2 regions of the Marinactinospora rubrisoli genome follow, and region 1 is predicted to be linked to the other one. Evidence: riboswitches for the same ligand, from Rfam matches in the RefSeq annotation. Region 1 holds a riboswitch; the other holds the start of a gene.
The links. A riboswitch is a leader RNA that binds a small molecule or an ion and turns the genes downstream of it on or off. The one in region 1 is predicted to bind S-adenosylmethionine.

Region 1 (4,142 bases):
CGGGGTGCTCCGCCCTCGCGGCGACGACCCCGGCCGGGCCGACGCCTACCTGCCCGCGCCCGCCGTGCAGAACCACGCCGCGAACCTGGCCGAACTGCCCGGCGGCGACCTCGGCTGCGTGTGGTTCGGCGGCACCCAGGAGGGCGTCTCCGACATCGGGGTGTGGTTCTCCCGGCTGCCGCGCGGTGCCGACAGGTGGACGGAGCCGGTGGCGCTGTCCGGCGACCGCACCCGCTCCGAACAGAATCCGGTGCTGTTCGCGGCCCCCACCGGCGAACTGTGGCTGCTGTGGACCGCCCAGCGCGCCGGTGACCAGGACACCTCCGAGGTGCGCCGCCGGATCTCCGCCGACGGCGGCCGCACCTGGGGGCCGCCCGCCACCCTCTTCCCGGCCCGCCCGACCGGCGGAGTCTTCGTGCGCCAGCCCGTCACGGTGCTCGGCTCCGGGCGCTGGCTGCTTCCCATCTTCCACTGCGTGTCCGTGCCCGGAAGCAAATGGGTCGGCGACCGCGACACCAGCGCGGTGCTCCTCTCCGACGACCAGGGCCGCACCTGGCACGAGCGGGAGGTACCGGACAGCACCGGATGCGTGCACATGAACGTCCAGGCCCTGGCCGACGGCACCCTGCTCGCGCTGTTCCGCAGCCGGTGGGCGGATTCCGTGCACGTCGCACGCTCCACCGACGACGGCGAGACCTGGAGCGCCCCGGTGCCCACCGTGCTGCCGAACAACAACTCCTCGATCCAGTTCGTCCGGCTGCGCGACGACCGCCTGGCGCTGGTGTACAACCACAGCAGCGCCGCCGACGCCACCGAGCGGCGGCTCTCGCTGTACGACGAGATCGACGACGACGGCCTGGCGCCGGTCACCCCCGCCGCCGCGCCGTCCCCGGCCGCCCCGGCCGTCCTGGCCGGCGCGGACCGCCCGGCGGGCGCGGAGCGGACCGCGTTCTGGGGCGCCCCACGGGCGCCCATGACCCTGGCGGTCTCCGCCGACGGCGGCGCCACGTGGCCGCTCCGGCACGACCTGGAGGTCGGCGACGGCTACTGCCTGACCAACAACTCGCGGGACGGGCTGAACCGGGAGTTCTCCTACCCGACCATCCGGCAGAGCCCCGACGGCGGCCTGGACATCGCCTTCACCTACTACCGGCAGGCGATCAAGCACGTCCGGCTGAGCCCGGAGTGGCTGGCCGCCCGCACCGCGGAGGCCGGCGCGTGACGGCAGGGGAGAGCTGCACGCACCGGGGCGGCGAAAGCGCGGCCGCCCGGGAGACCGCCCCGCACGCCGTCGTCACCGGCGCGAGCTCGGGCATCGGCCGCGCCGTCACCGAGCGGCTGCTCGGCGCCGGCTGGCGGGTGACCGCCCTGAGCCGCCGCCCGGTCGAACCGGCCGGGACGGCACTGCACTGGGTCGAGGCCGACCTCGCCGACCTGGACGCCATCCCCGCCGCCGTCGCCGGGGTCACCCGGGCCGACGCGGTGGTGCACGCCGCCGGCCTGCAGCGTTCGGCCCGCCTCGGCGCCCTGTCGACGGCGGACGGCACGGCCATGTGGCGGGTGCACGTCGCGGCCACCGAGGTGCTCGTCGGCACGCTGATCGACCGCGTTCCGGACGGCGGCCGCGTCGTCCTGGTCGGCAGCCGCACCATGACCGGCGTCCCGGGCAAGAGCCAGTACGCCGCCACGAAGGCGGCTCTCGCGGCCCTGGCCCGCTCCTGGGCCGCTGAACTGGTCACCCGCCGCGTCACCGTCAACGTCGTCGCCCCCGGCCCCACCGACACCCCGATGCTCCAGGACCCGGCCCGTGCCACCACCCCGCCCCGAGTGCCACCGATGGGCCGCCTCATCGACCCGGCGGAGGTCGCGGGCACGGTTGCCTTCCTCCTCGGCCCGGACGCGCGCAGCATCACCGGCCAGACACTGGTGGTGTGCGCGGGGGCGTCGCTGGGCTGAGGGCGCTGCGGTTCGGGGCAGGGACGGACGATCAGGCGGTGCGGCGGTGTCGCTCTCCCGCGCCGTCACCGCCGTCGCGCGGTGCGGACGTTAGGCTGATCGCTTCCAGCAGGGGGCGGACCGCTGCCGTTGAACGTGGCGACGAGCCGCCGGGCCTGCCCGAAGTGCTCGCTCGCGGTGACCGGTGTTCCGTTGCCTCCTAGACTCCCTGCCGCGATGCCCCGGCCGAACCCCATCGGGGTCGGGCATGCCCCAGATACTATTCCTACCGAATTTGTCGCCATCGTCACGCTTGTGACATCTTGTTCCCGCATGGGGTGATCGCCTACCTTCGCACCAGGTCAAGAGCGCCAGCGCGAAGATCCGGCTTGCTGGACGGCAACCTTCTGCACAGCGGGGTGCCCCCGGAGTGATGACCTGGCTGCGGAGACGCGGCAAGCGTGCACGGTCGCGGGACGAGAGGTCCGGCGGCCCCGTCCCCGACGGACGCTTGTGCCGGCCCGCGGCCGTACCGGCAGGACGAGACGAAGGCGGGAACAGTGAGCAGCGGGGCGCGGAGTGCGGGGGAGCCGGCGGGGGCCGATGTCGTCGCGGAGCTGGCGGGGGTCGGGAGCGAACTCGCGGCGGCGCGGCGAGTGAAGCCGGAGTTCGTGGCGGAGACGCAGCGCGCCTACGACGCGCTCTTCGCCGCCGACGGGCCGCTGGCGCCGGCGGTGCGGCGCGGGCTGGCCGCGCTGGTCGCGCGGTGGCACGGAGCCGACGACGTCGTCGCCCACCACACCGCCCGCGGAGCCGACGCGGCACTGTACGCCGACGAGCTCCCCGCCGATCCCGCGCTGCGGGCGGCGGCCGAGCACCTGGATCTCATCACCGTCTCACCGGCGCTGGCCCGGCGGGAGGACGTCGACCGGCTGGCCGCCGCCGGCTGGGGCCCCGACGCCGTGGTCGCGATCTCCCAGGTCGCCGCTTACACCGCTTTCCAGGTCCGCCTCGTCGAAGGACTGCGGCTGCTGCAGGGCGCGCCCACCGCCCACGGTGTGGCTCCGGCGCGCACCACCCGCGGGCGCGGGCGGACCAAAAGTCTCGCCGAAATCGCGTCCAACGGCGCGAAGCGGCCCACCGCCTACACCCAGGAACTACTCGCCTGGACCGCCTGGGTCCCGCCGGTGGCGGCCGACGACCTGACGGACGAGCAACGGGAGGCGTTCGCCGGGAAGACCAACGACGGCTACTTCCGGCTGCTCTCCCGCCTGCCGAAACTGCTGCGGGCCCGCACCGCCGTCGACAAGGCGGTGTTCTACACCCGCGAGGGGCTGCCCCGCGCCGAACGCGAGCTCGCGGCCACCGTCACCAGCAAGGTGAACGACTGCGTCTACTGCGCCTCCGTGCACTCCCGCAAGGCGTCGCAGCTGTCCCACCGGACCGACGACGTGCAGCGGGTCCTCGACGCCGTCCTCGACCGCGACCCTGACTGGCGCGCCACCGATCTCGCCCCGCTCGCCGCCGGCCAGGACGCGCGGTGGAGCGCCGTCGCCGCGTTCGCCGCGGCGCTGTCCACCACACCGGCCTCGGCCACCCCGGACCACATCGCGGAACTGCGCGGCCACGGGCTCACCGACGTCGAGCTCGTCGACCTTGTCGGCTCCGTCGCCTTCTTCTCGTGGGCCAACCGGCTCATGCTCACCCTCGGCGAACCGTTCTGGCCCGGGACCGAGCCGGCCGCCGCCTGACCCCGGCGGCCGTGCGCCCGCGCCTGGCGGGGCCGGCCACGGCCGGCCCCGCCCGTTGCCCCCTCCTCCTCCGAACACGCAAGGACGTCCCCATGCCCCCGACCACGTCGCGCGCCCGCGTGGCCGCCGCGGCGAGCCTCGCCGCCCTCACCCTCCTCACCGCCTGCGGCGAGGTCGTCCCCGAGGACGGGACCGCCGCGTCGTCCGGCCCCGTCACCGTGGTCGACGACATGGACCGCGAGGTGACCATCGACGGCCCCGTCGAGCGGGCCGTCGTGCTGAACAGCTACGCCAACGAGTTCGTCCGCGCCATCGGAGCCGGGGACGCCGTGGTCGGCGTCGACCGGATGTCGGCCGACCGCCTGCCCTACCTGGACATCTCCGAGGACGAGATCGTCAGCGAGGACCTGTCCGAGATCAACTACGAGGCCGTGGCCGAGCTCGACCCGGACGTCC
Region 2 (4,142 bases), on a different contig from region 1:
CACCTCACCGCCCAGCGGGGGCGGCTCGGCGTGGGTGCGGGCGCTCAGCGTCGCCCCGCCGGTCAGGTGCACCTCGGCCTGCCAGGCGTCCCCGACGAACGCCCGGTAGCCGAGCACGCCGGTGACCGACCCCTCGGCGGCGCCGTCCGGGGCCGGCACGCCGCCCGGGTGCAGCCGGACCCGTTCGGGCCGCAGCGCGAGCACGGCGGGCCGCCCGGCGGGCAGGTCGCGGCGGCCCGTGCGCACGGTCGTCTCTCCGACGCGGATCTCGCCGTTGTGCGCGGCGACGCCGTCGAGGATGTTCGCGGCGCCCACGAACTCGGCGACGAACCGGCTGGCCGGTGTCCGGTACACCCGTTCCGGCGTGTCGAGCTGCTCGACCCGTCCGCCGTTGAGCACCGCGATCCGGTCCGAGAGCGAGAGCGCCTCCTCCTGGTCGTGGGTGACGAAGACCATGGTGATGCCGAGGCGCTGCTGCAGTTCCCGGAGCTCGACCCGCATCTCGCGGCGGAGCTTGGCGTCCAGGTTGGACAGCGGCTCGTCCAGCAGCAGCACCGCGGGCCGGGTCGCCAGCGCGCGCGCCACGGCGACCCGCTGCTGCTGGCCGCCCGACAGCTGGCGGGGGCGGCGCCCGGCGTACCCCTCCAGGCCGACGAGGCGCAGCGCCTCGGCGACCCGTTCGCGGCGTTCGGCGCGGTCGACCCGGCGCACCTTCAGCCCGTAGGCGACGTTGCCGGCCACGGTCATGTGCGGGAAGAGCGCGTAGTTCTGGAAGACCAGGCCGAGGCCGCGCCGGTGCGGTGGTACGTCGGTGACGTCGGCGCCGTCGATGCTGATCCGGCCGCGGGTGGGGCGGACGAACCCGGCGAGGGCGTTGAGCAGGGTGGTCTTACCGCAGCCGCTCGGGCCGAGGACGGACAGGAACTCGCCGCGCCGGATGGTGAGCTCGGGGACGTCGAGGACCCGGGTGCCCTCGTATCCGGCGGCGAGCCCCTCGATCACGACGTGCGCCGGATCCGCCGCCGCGTCCGGCGCGCCCGGGGCCGGGCGGGTCGGTTCGGGGGATGTCGTCACCGGAAGATCTCGTTCCACCGCTGCTGCCACTCGTTGAGGTTGGGGGTCGCGGCGGCGTAGTCCACCCACGTGAAGTCCTGGTAGACGTCGTCGCCGTGTTCGACCTTGGCGTCGAACTCGGGGCTGTAGTCGATCGTGTCGTTGCCGGCGGCGTAGAACGTGCCCTCGCCGAACGCCCGCTGGTACTCGGCGTTGGTCAGGTAGTCGAGGAACTCGTACGCGGCGTCGGCGTTGGGGGCGCCGGCGGGGATGTAGTACGAGGTCAGTGCGCCCACGGCGCCGGACTCGGGGTAGCTGAAGCCGATGGGTTCGCCTTCGGCCTCCATGGCGAACGCGCGGCCGTCCCAGAACGGCACGATCCAGGCGTCGCCGTTCTGCAGGACGGTGGCGACGCTGCCGGCGTCGGCCGGGTAGGCCGAGACGCAGCCCTTGAGTTGTTCCAGCTTCTCGAACGCGCGGTCGACGTCGCCGGGGTCGGACAGCTCGCCGCCGTCCTGGGCGACCAGGGCGGAGAAGAACTGCAGTCCGGCGTTGTAGGTGAGCGGGGGCAGCGCGACGTGACCGCAGTACTCCTCGTCGAAGATGTCGTTCCAGTCTCTGGGCGGGTCGCTGATCTCGTCGGTGCGGTAGAGCAGCCCGTTGGAGCCGGTGGTGAGCGGCGCGCCGTAGAACTCGCCGTCGACGGCGGACTGGTCGACGAGCACGCTGTTGAGCTGGTCCCAGTTCTCGATGCGGCCGGTGTCCAGGGGCTGCAGCACGTCGTTGCTGACGGCCTGGTGGAAGGTCTCGGAGGTGAGGGCCACCACGTCGAAGGGGGCGTTGGAGCCGTCGGCGGCCCGCAGCCGGGTCAGCCAGTCGGCGTCGGCGCCGGTGACGACGTTGACGGTGATGCCGGTTTCCCGCTCGAACGGCTCGACGAAGGACTCCTGGAACAGGTCGCCCCACGCTCCGGCGAACGCGGTGACGGTGATCTCCTGTTCGCCGGACCCGGATCCGCCGGTGTCGACGCCGCCGCACGCGGTGGTGGTGAGGAGGGCGAGGGCCGCCGAGGCGGCGCCGGCGGCGAGCAGGGCTCGGGGCTGAGCGGCCGGTTTCATCGGGCTTTCCCTTCAGGCGGGGCCGTCGCGAGCCGGGGATGCGACGGCAAGCGTCCGGTCCTGCCCCGGAGGGGGTGAGGGCGCCCGCCGCGGCCGGGGAGGTCCGGGTCGGACGGGTCCGCGCTTGCCGTCGACGCCGTGGAGCACCGACGACGGCCGTGTCTTCACCCGGAGCACCCCACCGCGTCAGGAGGGTTGCCGTCCAGCCAGCCGGGGCTTGGCACTGGAACTCGTGACATCAGGCAAGATAACACGGTTCTCCACTTATCTGGTCGTTTGTCCCATGTGACCTCTCTGTCGCTTAACCGGCCGGAAGCCCCCGGACTCCCGTGCGTCACCCGAGTGCCCTGATGTCCGATCCACCACGGGCGCCCGCACGCCACCGCATCCGGCCACCGGCGACCCCTACGATCGAATCGGCGCGGGCGCCGGCCCCGGCGCCCCGATCCCCATCGAGAGGCGCAGTCCCATGGCCACCTCCCGCACCGAGCCCGGCCCGGCCGCGTCCCGGCCGCGCCGGACCGCAGCCCGGTGCCTCGCCGGGCTCGCGCTGGCCGCCCCCACGGCGGTGCTCGGGTGCCGGCTGGCCGGGGTGGACGGCGTGACCCCGCTGCCGCAGCTGCTCGCCTTCCTGCCCTACCTGCTCGTCCCGGCGGCGGCCGCGCTGGCGCTCGCCCTGCTGGCGAGCTGGCGCGCCGGGCTGGCCTGGGCGGTGGCCGTCCTCTTCGGCCTCGGCGCGGTGCTGCCCTCCTACGACCGCGCGGCACCGCCGCCCACGGCGGCACCCGTGGCAACGGTGCGCGTGCTCACCGCCAACCTCAAGCTCGGAGCGGCGACCGACGCGCTCGCCGGGACGCTGCGGCGGGAACACCCCGACCTCGTCTTCGTGCAGGAGTGCGATCCGGCGTGCGGACGGCTGCTGTCCACGGAGGAGATGACGGCGCGCTACCCGCACCGCATCGTCACGGCCGTGCCCGGCGCGGAAGGGTCCGCGATCCTGAGCCGCCACCCCCTCCGCCCGGCCGGCGAGGTCCCCGCAACACTGGCCATGCCCACGGCGGAGACCGTGATCGAGGGCGTCCCGGTGGCGCTCCAGCTGGCCCACCCGCTCCCCCCGATCCCCGGCATGGTCGACTCCTGGCGCCGCGAACTGGCCGCCCTGCACTCGGCGGCCACCGCCCTGGACGGCCCGGCGATCATGGCCGGCGACTTCAACGCCACCCGGGACCACGCCGCGTTCCGCGACATCCTGGACACCGGCCTGCGCGACGCCACGACCACGATCGGCCTCGGCCACACCCCGTCCTGGCCGGCCGGCACGCCCCTGGCCGGCGCCCAGATCGACCACATCCTCATCCGCGGCCCGTTCCGGCCGGCCAGCGGCGAATTCGTCGACCTGCCCGGCAGCGACCACCGGGCACTGCTCGTCGAGATGGAGCTGTTCGCCCAGGGCTGACCGGACGCCGCCTTGACCTTCACGCCGGAGGCGCCGCGGGAGTGGCTCGCCGTGATCCGCGGCTTCCTGGACCGGCACCGCCCCGGCCGGGCCGCGCGCCGAGAATCCCACGCCATTGGAGCGGGACCACCCGGCCCGTCCCCCGAGCCGGAGAACGGGTGGTCCCGCGGGGGATCATCGGACGAGGACGACGCTGCCGTTGTCCAGGTAGCCGCTCTCCCAGAGCCAGTCCATCGCCTTGATGCTGACCCGGGCGCAGCCGTGGGAGGCGGGCTGGGCGGGAACGGAGGCGAAGCCGTGCACCGCGATGCCGCCGTTGAAGTACTTCGGGCGGTACAGCTCGCCCAGCGGGGCCTTGTCCCACCCGTCCACACCACGGAACACGGTGAACTCGCCCTTGGGCGTGACCGCGATGTGCTCCTCGCCCTCGGACTCGTAGGTCTCGCCCGAGCCCGTGGAGGTGGTGAACGTCCGCTGGACCTCGCCGTCGGAGACGACGAGCAGGAGCTGGCGTT

Region 2: it holds a riboswitch for S-adenosylmethionine, as region 1 does, so the genes downstream of both, ACFQRF_RS22100 (ABC transporter substrate-binding protein) here and ACFQRF_RS20880 (CMD domain-containing protein) in region 1, are expected to answer to the same signal.

What each region holds. Positions count from the first base shown of each region.
Region 1 covers NZ_JBHTBH010000010.1:206,102-210,243, forward strand. Annotated here, with positions in the region: gene ACFQRF_RS20870 (sialidase family protein) at 1-1,222, shown strand, start outside; gene ACFQRF_RS20875 (SDR family NAD(P)-dependent oxidoreductase) at 1,219-1,956, shown strand; SAM riboswitch class IV at 2,296-2,403, shown strand; gene ACFQRF_RS20880 (CMD domain-containing protein) at 2,496-3,686, shown strand; gene ACFQRF_RS20885 (ABC transporter substrate-binding protein) at 3,779-4,142, shown strand, end outside.
Region 2 covers NZ_JBHTBH010000012.1:15,826-19,967, forward strand. Annotated here, with positions in the region: gene ACFQRF_RS22095 (ABC transporter ATP-binding protein) at 1-1,074, opposite strand, end outside; gene ACFQRF_RS22100 (ABC transporter substrate-binding protein) at 1,071-2,171, opposite strand; SAM riboswitch class IV at 2,287-2,409, opposite strand; gene ACFQRF_RS22105 (endonuclease/exonuclease/phosphatase family protein) at 2,641-3,627, shown strand; gene ACFQRF_RS22110 (L,D-transpeptidase family protein) at 3,802-4,142, opposite strand, start outside.